One region of the Rhizobium sp. CFBP 13644 genome, then DNA from elsewhere that is predicted to be linked to it. Evidence: predicted binding sites of a transcription regulator. Region 1 holds the regulator's gene; the other holds the start of a gene.
The links. Region 1 encodes LexA, which represses DNA repair genes until DNA is damaged. Its sites were predicted from a motif close to TGTTCNNNNTGTGTTCNG; they were not measured.

Region 2: IFT53_RS07655 (putative DNA modification/repair radical SAM protein) is a predicted target of LexA. The motif match lies at 4,874-4,891, and genes of this name have one in related genera.

Annotation. Positions count from the first base shown of each region.
Region 1 is NZ_JACYVF010000008.1:49,333-56,808, forward strand. It holds gene eno (phosphopyruvate hydratase) at 1-914, opposite strand, end outside; gene kdsA (3-deoxy-8-phosphooctulonate synthase) at 1,137-1,985, opposite strand; gene lexA (transcriptional repressor LexA) at 2,229-2,951, shown strand; gene IFT53_RS18320 (glutathione S-transferase family protein) at 3,298-3,981, shown strand; gene IFT53_RS18325 (ComEC/Rec2 family competence protein) at 4,000-6,336, opposite strand; gene gltA (citrate synthase) at 6,746-7,476, shown strand, end outside.
Region 2 is NZ_JACYVF010000002.1:523,122-530,597, forward strand. It holds gene IFT53_RS07630 (glycosyltransferase family 2 protein) at 263-1,081, shown strand; gene IFT53_RS07635 (glycosyltransferase) at 1,081-2,109, shown strand; gene IFT53_RS07640 (glycosyltransferase) at 2,106-3,128, shown strand; gene IFT53_RS07645 (glycosyltransferase family 4 protein) at 3,112-4,173, opposite strand; gene greA (transcription elongation factor GreA) at 4,198-4,674, opposite strand; gene IFT53_RS07655 (putative DNA modification/repair radical SAM protein) at 4,897-6,129, shown strand; gene IFT53_RS07660 (UdgX family uracil-DNA binding protein) at 6,129-7,476, shown strand, end outside.

The sequences.
Region 1 (7,476 bases):
TTCTTGCCGATCTTGTCTGTAAGGTACTTCCAGCCGTCCCAATCGTCTTCAGCCATGCCGTCTTCGATGGAGATGATCGGATACTTACCGGCCAGCTCGGCGAGATAGTCCGCCATGGCTTCAGGCTCGAGCGTGCGGCCTTCGCCTTCCATCACGTATTTGCCGTTCTTGAAGAATTCCGTCGAGGCGCAATCGAGAGCCAGCGCCACGTCTTCGCCTGGCTTGTAACCAGCCTTTTCAACGGACTTCATGATGAAATCGAGTGCTTCCGGTGCGCTCTTCAGGCCCGGCGCAAAGCCGCCTTCATCGCCCACATTGGTGTTGAAACCCTGCGCAGACAGTTCCTTCTTCAGAACGTGGAAGATTTCAGCACCGATACGCACCGCGTCACGGATATTTTCCGCGCCGACTGGCATGATCATGAATTCCTGAAAGTCGATTGGGTTATCGGCATGCGCGCCACCGTTGATGATGTTCATCATTGGAACTGGCAACAGATGCGCGTTAGGGCCACCAACGTAACGATAGAGTGGCAGGCCCGTGGTTTCAGCAGCAGCCTTAGCAACAGCCAGCGAAACGCCGAGAATGGCATTGGCACCGAGGCGCGACTTGTTCGGAGTACCGTCGAGTTCGATCAGCGTCTGGTCGACATGGATCTGGCTCTCGGCATCGAAACCGCCCAGCGCATCGAAGATTTCCGTGTTGACCGCTTCGACGGCCTTCTCGACGCCCTTACCGAGGTAACGCTTGCCGCCATCGCGCAGCTCTACAGCTTCATGCGCGCCAGTGGATGCGCCCGATGGAACCGCTGCGCGGCCGAAAGAGCCGTCTTCAAGATAGACATCTACCTCAACGGTCGGGTTGCCGCGGCTGTCGAGAATTTCGCGTGCGATAATGTCGGTAATGGCTGTCATGATCTCTCCCTTAGGATTGGAACAGTGTTTTCAGGTGCATGTCTTAAAGCGCATGAGGGAACCTGTGAAGAAGTTTCAGATTCCGGCTTGCGATAAAAACACGTCGCCAGAGCGGTGAGTCGTTTGGTGGTCGTCTTCCGCTGTAGCCGATGCGGAAGAAATTACAATGACAAGCCCCGTCCTGCGCGATGGTTTCCATCGACGCCTCTCGGCGCCGAACTATCAGGTGGACTTGGTGATATTGTCGAAAGCCAGAAGTTTTTCGAGAAGCTTAGGCATATCTTTCAGGTGAACCATGTTGGGGCCATCGGATGGCGCATTATCAGGGTCCTCATGCGTCTCTATGAAAAGACCGGCAACACCAACGGCGACCGCCGCACGCGCCAATGTTTCCACGAACTCGCGTTGACCACCCGTCGAGCCACCCTGCCCGCCCGGCTGCTGAACCGAATGGGTCGCATCGAATATAACGGGCGCACCGAGCGATGCCATGATTGGCAAAGACCGCATGTCGGATACCAATGTATTGTAACCGAAAGACGCGCCGCGTTCGCAGAGCAGGACATTGGGGTTGCCGCTGTCATTCAGCTTGGCCAGCACGTTTTTCATGTCCCAGGGTGCCAGAAACTGGCCCTTCTTCACATTGATGACGCGGCCGGTCTTGGCAGCAGCGACTAGTAGGTCCGTCTGACGGCTGAGGAATGCCGGAATCTGCAGAATATCTATGACGGGCGCAACAATGACGCACTGCTCTTCGGTGTGAATGTCCGAAAGGACTGGAAATCCGAACTGCGCCTTCAATTCTGCGAAAACTTCAAGCGCCTTGTCGATGCCAATGCCGCGCTGGCCCGAAAGCGAGGTGCGATTGGCCTTGTCGTAGGATGATTTGTAAACCAGACCGATTCCCAGCTTGCCGCAGAGTTCGGCCAGCGTTTCGGCAATCATGAAAGCATGGTCGCGGCTTTCCATCTGACACGGACCGGCAATCAGGGAAAATCGTTCGGTGTTCGAGAAAGAGACCGCTCCAGCACCCTCGCCGGCAATGACCTTCAGATTGTTCGTCGCACTCATGGTTTTCCCTTGGAACAAATGAAACAGTGCACGGGCATCGCGCCCGATCTTAGCAACGCATGTAGCAGTAAGCCGACAGCGAGTCACGGTATAGGAACCGTATTCGGCGGGATTGTGGGCATCGCTGAAACTCGTTTGTACTTTCACTGAGTTTTAAGGGATTGCAGAACACATATGGAACAGATAGTGTTCGTTCTGTATTTGTTTCCCGAATCTCCGCCTCGAATCGTCAAGGGTCTCTTCATGCTCACGCGCAAACAGCAGGAACTGCTTCTATTCATTCATGAGAGAATGAAAGAGTCCGGCGTGCCACCATCTTTCGATGAAATGAAGGATGCACTCGAGCTTGCCTCAAAGTCAGGCATCCATCGGTTGATCACAGCCTTGGAGGAGCGTGGTTTCATTCGCCGGCTACCGAACAGAGCGCGTGCGCTTGAGGTTATCAAGCTTCCCGAATCATATTCGCCCCCAGAAAAGCCACAGCGCGGCTTCACGCCAAGCGTTATTGAAGGCAGTCTCGGCAAAACAGCAGCTGTTGAGCAACGGCCTCAGCCATCGTCTTCCAACAGCAGAAATTCCGAATCAGTCAGTGTACCGGTCATGGGACGCATTGCAGCGGGCGTGCCAATCTCCGCCATTCAGAACAACACTCATGATGTGGTCGTGCCGATGGATATGCTGGGTGCGGGTGAGCATTACGCGCTTGAGGTTAAAGGCGATTCGATGATCGAAGCCGGTATATTTGACGGCGATACCGTCATTATCAAGGATACCAGCACCGCAAATCCCGGTGATATCATCGTGGCTCTGGTGGACGAAGAGGAGGCAACGCTTAAGCGCTTCCGTCGCAACGGCGCGTCTATCGCACTTGAAGCTGCGAACCCTGCTTATGAAACCCGCATATTTGGACCCGACAGGGTCAAGATTCAGGGAAAGCTAGTTGGTCTGATCAGGCGTTATCACTGACCAGCCTGACAGGCTCTTGCCTCGCTTTTCAGGCGCAGTCTTAACTCTGTTGACGCTCGCGGGACCTCAAGTCACAGCGCGGTGATAGAATTGGTTAGCCGGGTATCGACTCCATTACGATTGTGTGATTTTGAGTGAATTTTCCGTTATGTCGGCAGATACTTATGGCATGGAAATGCGCCGTTGCGTTTGAAGGCGGTGCTTGTGACCCGGCATTGATCGCCACGTTGGTGACGGCCATCAAATAATTTGAATGATGCCATCGCTGTGGATGGCTTTATGCAAGAAATTCTCTCGTTTACTGATAGTTTTCTCTTTTTGATCGCTGCCTTCTGGAGCGCCGCCCATGTATCAACTTTTCATCGCCAACAAGAATTACTCGTCTTGGTCGCTGCGCATCTGGGTGCTGATGCGCACGCTCGGAATTGGATTTTCCGAGCGATTCATGCGTTTCGATGACAAGGACCATGCGTTTTCGGAGTTTTCACCGACATCGAAAGTTCCCTGCCTGGTGGATGTTGATCTGACAGTATGGGAATCGCTAGCCATCACCGAATATCTTGCGGAAAAGCATGATGGCGTATGGGCAGCGGATGCAAAGGCGCGGGCCTGGTCTCGCTCTGCCGCTGCGGAAATGCATGCCGGCTTTTCGACATTGCGCAACAACCATCCGATGAGCGTTGGTCTTCGGATACGGCCGTCATCCATATCGGACGCATTGCAGAGAGATATTTCCCGGATCGACGTCTTGTGGCAGCAGGGGCTAAAAGCCCACGGCGGTCCATTCCTCGCGGGTGCTGAGTTCACAGCCGTTGATGCCTTTTTCTGCCCGGTTGCGTTTCGGTTTCAGACCTACGGAACGGCGCTGTCTCCAGCATCGAAGCACTATATGGATCACCTCCTCTCCCTACCGGCAATGCAGGAATGGGAACAGGCGGCCCTTCTCGAACCGTGGCGCGACGATGCGCATGAGGCTGAGGCGCGGGATGTGGGGGAATGGCTTGCGGATTTGCGCGCAGTCCCGACGTGACGAGCAGTGGCGCGCGCACTACGGACGGACTGCGAGCAGGTTTTCGATATGGGCCGGAATTTCTGTGTTGAAGCTTTTGTCGCGCCAGTCGTAATGACGGTGCGCCGTCCATGGCCGATTGTCGCTCAGCATGGCAGCCCTTACGGTCACGACCGGCTTTGTTGCATCGCCCAGCCATAGTTCCATGGAACCAGTGCGGCGCAAGGTTTCCTGGGTGATGAGAATGGCGCCGGAACGGCATGTGGTGAACGGAACGCTGCGTGTCGTGACGACAATATTGGCGATATCGCAGGCCAATCCCGCGAATGCACTGTCGAGCACCACCGCAACACTCACGCCGCTTTTGGATTTCGATACGCACCAACTGTTCTTTCGACAGGTGAATCCATCTGCGTTCTGGAGCGCGCGCAGCATTTCCTCTCGTTCTTTCGCTTTGGCTTGCTCCGTCAGCGTTGCGCGGCGTCCGGTTTGCGCATCATCCAGATTTTCTTCGTCACCATCCAGTGACTTTTCTTTATCAATCACGTCTGCTGGAATGTGGCGCTCCGGCAGGGGCAGCGCCCTCGCCCACTGGTCATAGATAAAGCCCGACGCCCGCTGTTTTGTGGTTGCGACCGCATCTTGCGACAAGAGCGCCACGAGCGACCCATCCTCGTAAATCAAAAGGTCCGGCTTGCTGCGCCATTGCTCCGCGCCCAGCAGTAAAAAACCCGCAACAACAAAGGGTAGACCAATCAATGCAAGCCGAGTACGTAAAAGAGCGAGCAGTAGAAAACCCGTCGTCGACACAGCGAGAAACCAGCTGTTTTGGCGCCCGATCGTCACATCCCCGCCCCAGCCTGAGACCGTATTCGCGATGTCGATGACCATTGCCATTCCATGCCCCATCACCTTGATGAACGGAGCATCAAGCCCGAACGGCATGAGAAGCATGCCCATCAGCGCAAACGGCATGACAATGAGCGACATGATTGGCATCGCTGCCAGATTTGCTGCCAGCCCGTATGTTGTGATGCGGTGAAAATGTTCAATGGAGTAGATCGCGGTTGAAAGACCGCCAATGAGTGATGTCACGATTACACCACCAATGATGGTTGCGCATTTAGAAGCTGCGCTGAGCCACCACGGCGGATGCGCGATAACAGGGCGCTCGCGTTCTCCTATCCACCGGCTCCAGGCCTCGAAGCCCGACACGAGAGCAAGCGTCGCTGCAAATGACATCTGGAAGCTCGGCCCCATCACCTCGTTGGGAGACAAGACGATGATGACGATGGCCGAAAGCGCAACATTTCGAACGCTGATCGATGGCCGGTCGACCAGAACCGCGACCAGCATGATGGACATCATTAGCCAGGCCCGTTCCGCAGAGACGGCAAAGCCGGAAATAAGATAGTAGCAGAATGTCATGAGAAGTGCCGCAAAAGCGGATATTTTCTTGACGGGCCATCGTTGAGAAAAGCCGGGAAAGAAGCTGAATACGGTTCGCATGCCAACAAAGAAAATACCGGCCGCGAGCGCCATGTTCAGCCCGGAAATCGCGACGATATGCGCGAGGCCCGAAATGCGCAAAGCCTCCATCGTTTCGCCTGATATGGCACGTCTCTCATCGGTGACAATCGATGCAGCAAAAGCTCCGGCATCACCGCCGATCAGGTCGCGAATGCGGTTGGCTATGTTGCTTCTCAGCGCATAAAGCCACCGATCCGCCGCCCCTGCCCACGTGCCGCCTTGCGCCTCACCTGCCGGATCCGTCCACACTCGCGGCGCGCCATAAAAGAATCCGGTTGCACCAATGCCACTGAAATAGGAGCCAAAGGCGAAATCGTTCAGCCCCGGTAGAGCCGGACCGGAAGGCGGTGACAGACGTGACTTGCCGGTAATCGACGCACCAATCGCGACCGCCTCATGCCGGCTGCGAGCGACAAGCGAGACCTTTCGCGGCGCGCGCGCAAGCTGCGGGGCTGATGTCTGCTTCAGCGCAACGACATATCGCCAGTTCCCCCTTGCATCCAGTTCACGGCGCTCCACCGTTCCGGCAATCTCGGTCGTAACCGGGGTATCGAGAATGATCGTACCCGCCCGCCGAGACTGCCCATCAGCCAGCACCATGCCCAGCACCACAAGCGCCCCAGCCTTCAAAGCCATGGAAATGGGGCCATTCCTATAAAATAGCGCGCAAACGATGATGATGGCAAATGCGGCGAGCGAAAACAGAAGCCCTTTCGGCGGCGTGGTCGGCAGGCTGAACCAGAGGGCGGCCCCCGCAGCAATCAACACCGGAATGAAGAGAAATTCGTGGCGATGATTTGCCTCTTCAGCAAGGCATATATTTAACCGGCGCCTAAGCCGCGCCATCTCACCTAGACGTAAGTCCGATTGCGCGTTTTTTGCAAGCGCGTTACCACTTGAGGTATGCAGGGGCGACAGCAAGTCATCGAGTTCTCCATGCGGAATGAATCTCGTCTGGGTCTCGCTAAAGTAATATTTTTCGTTCTGCGTATTCAAAGCCCGGCGCCCCCTGCCGTAGCCTTTCAGTTTGCAACCCTCAAAGTATTATTGCAACCATTTGCTGAGTTAAGGAAGCATTGACCTAGAATGAAACACTCTGCCTCGGAATCGCACCATTTTGGGATATTGGCGTGTCGCAATGCACAATTTGCCGGTTGGATAGCTTGGCATCATGACTAGGATCATATAGCTAATCGGTAACGCTTAACAGGCTGATGCGTTATCCCGCATCGCCCGCATATATCGGAGGTATGGTATGACGGAATCAAGCGCTAAAGTGACCCTCGGCGATAGCACGGTCGATCTTCCTGTTCGGGAAGGCACGATCGGACCCAAGGTCGTAGATATCGGAACGCTTTACAAGAACACCGGCACCTTCACGTACGACCCCGGCTTTACGTCGACGGCCTCTTGCGAATCCAAGATCACTTACATCGATGGTGACGAAGGCGTTCTGCTTCACCGCGGCTACCCTATCGAGCAACTGGCCGAACAGGGTGACTTCCTCGAAACCTGCTATCTGCTGCTTTACGGTGAACTGCCAACAACGGCACAGAAGAAGGACTTCGATACCCGGGTTACGCGCCACACCATGGTGCATGAGCAGATGAGCCGCTTCTTCACCGGCTACCGCCGCGACGCCCACCCAATGGCTGTCATGTGCGGCACGGTCGGCGCTCTCTCGGCCTTCTATCACGACTCCACTGACATCACCGATCCGCACCAGCGCATGGTCGCATCGCTGCGCATGATCGCAAAGATGCCGACAATTGCTGCGATGGCCTATAAATACCACATCGGCCAGCCCTTCGTTTATCCGAAGAATGATCTGGATTACGCGTCCAACTTCCTCAACATGTGCTTTGCCGTACCGTGCGAAGACTACAAGGTTGACCCAGTTTTGGCACGTGCCATGGACCGTATCTTCATCCTGCATGCCGACCATGAGCAGAACGCTTCGACCTCGACCGTGCGTCTCGCCGGCTC
Region 2 (7,476 bases), on a different contig from region 1:
TATATTATATTTTCTGACGATTCCTGATTCTGAATGTCGCACTCAAAATATATATAGCAATGAGATTTTTCGAGTAATTTAAGGCTAGAGACACCAAAAAAGATGCAAAGTAAAACAGTGATTTGCCGGGCAAGTCACTATCATGGCCTACATTCCCGCATCTTGTCTTCAAGGCCATTGCAAATTTGGGCAGCTCGGTTTTAAAGACTGTTCGGTAGGCCGTCGGCCACAGGTCGCCGCACTTACAGATGTAGGAGAACGAATGCAAAAACAGGGTGTCTCCGCTTTCATCATTTGCCTTAATGAAGAGGCATATCTCGGCAAGTGCATAGAAAGCCTAGAAGGCTGCGCCGAAATTGTGATCGTCGATTCCGGGTCGACGGACGGTACTCAGGCTCTGGTGCAAAGCTATATCGACCAGGGCTGGCCTATCAGGTTCATGTTTGAGCCATGGCGTGGCTATGCTGGCCAGAAGCAGTTTGCGCTGGAGCAATGCACGCAGGCCTGGTGCCTGAATATTGATGCCGACGAGCGGCTGGATGCGGCGTTGCAACAGGCCCTACCGCAGCTCCTTGAAGCGCCCGATACCATTGTCGGCTGGAAAGTCGCACGTCGTCCGTATCTCATCGGCTATGGCTACACGCCGGAAAACGTGCGTGAACGCAAGAACCTGCGGCTTATTCGTAATGGCAAGGGTGCCTATGATCTTTTGCAGAAGGTCCATGAGGGTATCGTGCCGTCAGGAGCAGTGAATGCTTCGGAGAAGGGCAGTTTGCTGCATTACCGGCCGCTGATTATCGATGAGCAGATATTGAAAGAAAACAAATATTCGACGCTAAAGGCTGACCAGCAATTTGCAGAGGGTCGCAAGGCTCGTCTTTCGAGTTTGCTGGTCTCGCCGCTTCTCTATTTTCTGCGCCTCTATTTCAAAAATGGCCTCTGGCGCTGCGGCTTACCAGGCTTTATCGAGGCGGCGACAGGCGGGGTCTATGCGTTTCTGACCCAGGCCAAGATTTATCAGCGTCATGCGCTGAACCGTCGGCCCAACGTCGATACGATCGTGCGCGAAAGGAACACGTGATGAAAGTGCTGCACATTCATTTTGGAAAAGAGGGCGGTGCAGAACGTTTCTTTGTAAACCTCGTAAACGCATTGGGCGAGCAGGGCGTTGAACAGCGCGTGTTGATCCGTCCGGGGCGCAGTTGGCGGGCCGCTATCGAAAACGCAGCGGTTGTATATGAAGGTGTATTTCGCCGAATTTCGCTGTCCCGGTTTCTGTTGTCATGGCGCCTGAGAAGGATCGTCAAAGATTTCAAACCAGATGTGATCATGACATGGCAATTGCGTGCGAGCCGTTTCATGCCGAATACCAAAACAGCGCTTCGAGTTTCCCGGCTGGGAGATTACCCGGAGCATTTGGGTTATTACCGAAACTCGGAAGTGCTTGTCTGTATAACGCCTGATATGGCGGAACGGGTAAAGAGCCTGGGTTGGGAGCGACGCATCGATGTTATTCCGAATTTCAGCAACGCGACCCCCATTCCGCCGATCTCTCGGCGTGCGCTGGACACACCTGAGGATGCCTTCGTCGTTGTCGCCATGGGACGGTTCGTAAAGCGTAAGGGGTTTGCGCATCTCATCCGCGTCATCAAAGATATGGAGGGCGCCTGTCTCTGGTTGCTGGGCGATGGTCCAGAGCGAGAAGAGCTATCCAAACTGGTGGAAGAGCTTGGTTTGCGGGATAGGGTCAAGCTTCCGGGCTGGAAAACCGATGCATACGCTTACCTTGCTGCGGCAGATGTTTTTGCCATCACCTCTCTGCATGAGCCGCTGGGCAATGTTTGCTTTGAAGGCTGGGGAGCCGGAAAGCCGACTGTTGCGTTTCGCGCAGAAGGCCCGTCCTTCGCCATGACCAATGAGGTCGATGCCTTGATGGTGGATTGTGGAGACGAAAAAGGTCTGGCCGATGCCATCAACCGGCTTCGAAACGATCCGGCATTGCGCGAAAAACTGGTTGAAGGTGGGCACGCAACAACCCGCGAGAGGTTCTCCAAGCAGGCCATTACGGACGCCTATCTGAAGCTGTTCGAGAAGGCGTCGATCAAATGAGAGTCCACCATTTTCACTTCGGGAAGGATGGCGGCGCAGAGCGATTTTTTGTCCATCTTGTCAACGCTTTTGCCAGGCGTGGGGTAGAGCAGAGTTGCGTGATACGGAAAAATCGCGTTTGGCGGAGGGATATCGAAACGGTAGCAGATATTACAGAGAGCAATTTCCGTAATGTCTCGCTGGATCGGTTTCTGCTTCCCATCAAGGTCCACGCGATGGCAGAGTCTCACAAGCCGGATGCGATCATGGCATGGGCACCGCGTGCCAGCGAATTGATGCCAGCCTATAAGGGCTGCATCAAGCTTTCTCGGCTGGGGGATTATCCAACCAAGCTGGATTATTTCAAGAATACCGACATCATCGTCTGCAACACGCCCGGTATCGGCGAACGCGTTCGCAGCCTGGGATGGACCCGTGGCGTTGAGGTGATTTCCAATTTTACGGATACGCAGGAAATAGCGCCCATTGCCAAAGCTCTGCTTGATACACCGGAAAATGCCCCGGTGGTTATGTCGATGGGCCGTTTCGTCAAGCGAAAGGGTTTTCACACCCTAATCGATGCCGTCGCGGCTTTGCCTGGGGTCTATCTCTGGCTGGTGGGCGATGGTGAGGAGCGGGAAAGCCTTGAGGCGCAAGTGGATGCACGCGGCATGCGTGAGCGGGTGCGCTTCCTGGGATGGCAGGACGATACACGTCCTTACGTTTCGGCTGCGGACATCTTCGTCATGCCCTCAAGCCATGAGCCGCTGGGCAATGTCATTCTCGAAGCATGGGCGCAGAAAAAACCTGTGGTCTCGTCCAGATCGGAAGGACCCATGTGGTTCATGCGCGATGGAGAGAATGGGTTGCTGACGGATATTGGTGATGACGCCGGTTTCGCGGCTGCCATCAGCAGCCTTTTGAATGACAAGGCGCTGTCCCAGCGCGTAGCGGCTGGCGGACATGAGACCCTGATGCGGCAGTTTTCAGAAGAAGCCGTTTCCTCCGCCTATATCGAACTCTTCAAGCGCAAGCCATAAGAGCTTCGTAGACGCTTCCGAGTTTTGCCGCTTCGCCGTCGATGGTAAAATTCTGCGCCACGTGCTGGCGCGCAGCCAGCGATGCCTCGGCGCGCTTTTTGTCGTCGCTCATCCAGCTTGATGCGGCTTGGCTCATGGCATGCAGATCGTCACGTGGAATGGTGGTTCCGGTCGCATGTTCCACAATCAACTCAGGGAACGCGCCGACATCGGTCGCGATAACCGGCGCTGCCGTTGCCATTGCTTCCAGGGGCGTCAGGCCAAAGCCTTCCCAGCGTTGGGGAGCTATGAACAGGTCTAGGGTGCGATACCATTCATTGATGTTGGTGTGCTCGCCCACAAACAGAATGCGGTCTGCAAGGCCTGCAGCACGCACCTTTTCCTTTAGGCGATTTTCGAATTCCACATGCGGCCCGGTGGCGCGGCCAGCAATGATGGCAGACCAGCCCGGCTGTTGTGGCAATGTGGCAATCATCGCATCCACGAAAAGGTCCGTGCCCTTCTGCTTGCGCACCCTACCAAAGCAGCCAACATGTTTCTGGTTGGGATCAAGACCCAGAGCGCGTTTCGCCTGCGCCTTGTCTGCCGGTGGGCAGAAGCGGTCAGTATCGATGCCGTGCATGATGACGGTGCTTGGCAGGTCCATATAGGACGCCGTCTTGTTGCTGGTCGCGATGATGGTATCCATGCGCGAAATCAGAAACTTCGTCCAGCCACTATGCTTGCGCTGGGACGCGGATGTGAAGACCACTTTCAGCTTCATGCGCAGCACATCCCGCAGGATGATGGCGGGAAGCATTTCAATATTGCGCCGCGCATGCCAGACGCGGGGCTTTTGTTCAGGTCCCATTTGCCAAAGCTTCCATAGGTCACGAAAGCGAACATGCGGCAGGCTGCTAGGCAAGCCCGGGCCGATGGCCGCCACCTTCTGCCCCTGCCTGTTCTGGACAGGCAGAAGCTGAATGATCGTAGAGGTTACGCCAGAGAGCCTGCGCTTGAAATTCGGCGCAAGCACCTGGACATCGGCCAAGTCAACATAGGGCAAGATTGATAACTCGGGCAGGGGGGATCAACCCCAGTTTACGGAGAGGATCTCATAGCCGCGCGAACCGCCGGGTGCATTCACCTCGATGCTGTCGCCAACTTCCTTGCCGATCAGCGCGCGGGCGATTGGCGACGAGATGGAAATGCGGCCCTGCTTCACGTCAGCTTCCTGATCGCCCACGATCTGGTAGGTCTTCTGCTCGTTGGACTCTTCGTCGATGAGCTTGATCGTCGCGCCAAACTTGATGGTGGTGCCAGACATTTTCGAAAGGTCGATAACCTCGGCGCGGGCCGTCAGGTCTTCAAGCTCGGCAACGCGGCCTTCATTGTGGCTCTGCGCTTCCTTGGCAGCGTGGTACTCGGCGTTCTCCGAGAGGTCGCCATGGGCGCGTGCTTCGGCAATGGCTTCGATGATGCGCGGACGCTCCTCCTGCTGGCGGAAGCGCAGTTCTTCCTGCAACTTGATGAATCCACCCTGCGTCATTGGCACTTTTTCTACCATTTTTTCTTCCTTCGCATTCGATCTGCGGTACCCGCAGACACAAAAAGAAACAGGTTCCGGAGCAAAACTACGGAACCATGTCAAAATCACAATTTCCGACACTATATCAGAAGACCGGAGTGATTTGCCAGATAATTTGAAGCCATCCATTTCTAGCAGATTTACGGCCTGATCATATTCAGTTATTGACTTATATTGCAAGAACATATAGTGAACATATGCATGAAAAAGTCAATAAAAGAGCGTTTGGCAGTCCTTTCCGATGCGGCAAAGTATGATGCATCCTGCGCCTCCAGCGGCACGTCGAAGCGCAATTCATCCGCTTCCGGCGGGCTGGGTTCAACCGAAGGTTCGGGCATTTGCCACGCCTATGCGCCGGATGGGCGATGCATTTCGCTGCTCAAGATTCTTCTGACCAACTTCTGCATTTATGACTGCGCCTATTGCATCAACCGGTCCTCCAGCAATGTCGAGCGGGCGAGGTTTACGGTGGAAGAGGTCGTCTGGCTGACGCTCGAATTTTATCGCCGGAATTACATCGAGGGCCTGTTTCTGTCGTCGGGCATTATCCGGTCGTCAGATCACACGATGGAAGAGCTGGTTCGGGTGGCAAAAGAATTGCGCGTCACCCATGGTTTTCGCGGCTATATCCACCTCAAGTCCATTCCCGAGGCATCGGCTCACCTGATCGAGGAGGCCGGGCTTTATGCCGACCGCCTGTCGATCAACATCGAACTGCCGACGGATCGCGGCATCAGCCAGTTCGCGCCGGAAAAGCAGCCCGTGAATATCCGCAAATCCATGGCTGACATTCGCTTGAAAATCGAGGAGGCGGGTGAGCCAACACTTCAGACCAAACGGGTCCGAAAATTCGCACCAGCGGGCCAGAGCACGCAGATGATTGTAGGTGCCGATGGCGCCAATGACACCACCATCCTGTCAACCAGCGCGCGGCTTTATGGCAGCTACGGTTTGCGCCGTGTCTATTATTCAGCCTTCAGCCCCATCCCGGATTCGTCGAAAAACCTGCCTCTTATCAAGCCGCCCTTGATGCGCGAACATCGCCTGTATCAGGCAGACTGGCTCTACCGCTTCTATGGTTTCGACATCGACGAGATTGCCTCGACCCAGAAGGACGGCATGCTTGATCTCGATATTGATCCGAAGCTCGCCTGGGCGTTGGCAAATCGCCAGCAATTTCCTGTCGATGTGAACAAGGCAGATCGCGAAACGCTGCTGCGGGTTCCCGGCTTCGGCACAAAAACGGTGAAATCCATTCTCTCTTCGCGCCGGTTCCGGCAATTGCGGCTGGAAGATATTGCCCGCTTTGGCGTGTCGTTGAAGAAGGTCAAGGCATTCGTTGTTGCCGCTGGCTGGTCTCCGGGCAAGTTGACGGAACGTCCAGACCTGCGGGCCATGTTTGCCCCGCAGCCAGAACAATTGTCCCTCCTGTAATGTACCTGATTTCGCTGGAGGGGCGGGGGGATTTTAGCGAGTGGCGCGATGCCGCTCGGCGGTTCCTATCGGCAAGTGTCGCACCACACGAAATCGATTGGCGGTTTCGTGGTGAGGAAACAGGCCTGTTTGGTTTTGAAGAGGGCGACCGTGTTCCAGAGGTGGATAGCGCCGCCAGCGTGAACGTACCTTCGGCCTTCATGCCCTTGGCACAAACCATTATCTGTCACAGCGATCCCTCCCGTTTCGCGCTGCTCTACCGTCTCCTGTGGCGGCTTTCGAAGGACAGGGCCTTGCTTGCGTTCAAGGCGGACGCAGATGTGGCGGAAGCGCGCAAGATGGAGAAAGCGGTTCGGCGCGATAGCCACAAGATGACGGCTTTCGTGCGCTTCAAGGAAGTGCCGCTGGGTGAGGGCATCGCGGGCCGCCGACGGTTTATCGCCTGGTTCGAGCCAGATCATTTCATCGTCGAGCGCAAGGCATCCTTTTTCCAGCGCCGTTTCACAGATATGGACTGGATGATCCTGACCCCGAACGGCTCAGCGCGCTGGGATGGCGAAACTCTGGAAACCTCGCGGCTGGCGGCGTCAAAGCCCGATCTCTCAGACGAAACAGATGAGCTGTGGCGCACCTATTATGCCAATATTTTCAATCCGGCGCGGTTGAAGATCAAGGCGATGACAGCCGAAATGCCAAAGAAATACTGGAAGAACCTGCCCGAGGCAGACCTCATTCCCGATCTTATTCTGAACGCGGAGAGGCGGGTTCTGGAGATGGGCGCGAAGGCGGCAACCGAGCCGCAGCTTTTCCACCATCGCCTTCAGGCCGCGGCGGAAAACAGGCCACCACCAGTCCTGCCGGATGCCGATACGCTCGAAGGTTTGAAACATCATGCGCAAGGCTGCACGCTTTGCCCGCTGCACTGCAAGGCCACCCAGACCGTGTTTGGGGAGGGGCCAGCCCATGCCGATGTCATGATTGTTGGCGAGCAGCCGGGTGATACGGAGGATCTTGCCGGTCGGCCCTTCGTCGGCCCGGCGGGAAAGGTCTTCGATCAGGTGATCGGCGAGGCGGGCATCGACCGCAAGGCGCTTTACGTGACAAATGCCGTCAAGCATTTCAAATATGAAGCACGCGGCAAGAAGCGCATTCACCAGCGCCCGGATGCGGGCGAGGTGCAGCGCTGCCGCTGGTGGCTGACGCGGGAGATCGATCTTGTGCAGCCGAAGCTCATTGTCGCCATGGGCGCGACGGCTGTGTTTGCCCTGACGGAATTGAGGGAGAAGCTGTCAGACCTGCGGGGCAGGCCGATACCGATGGAAGGCGGCAGAACGCTGTTCGTCACTG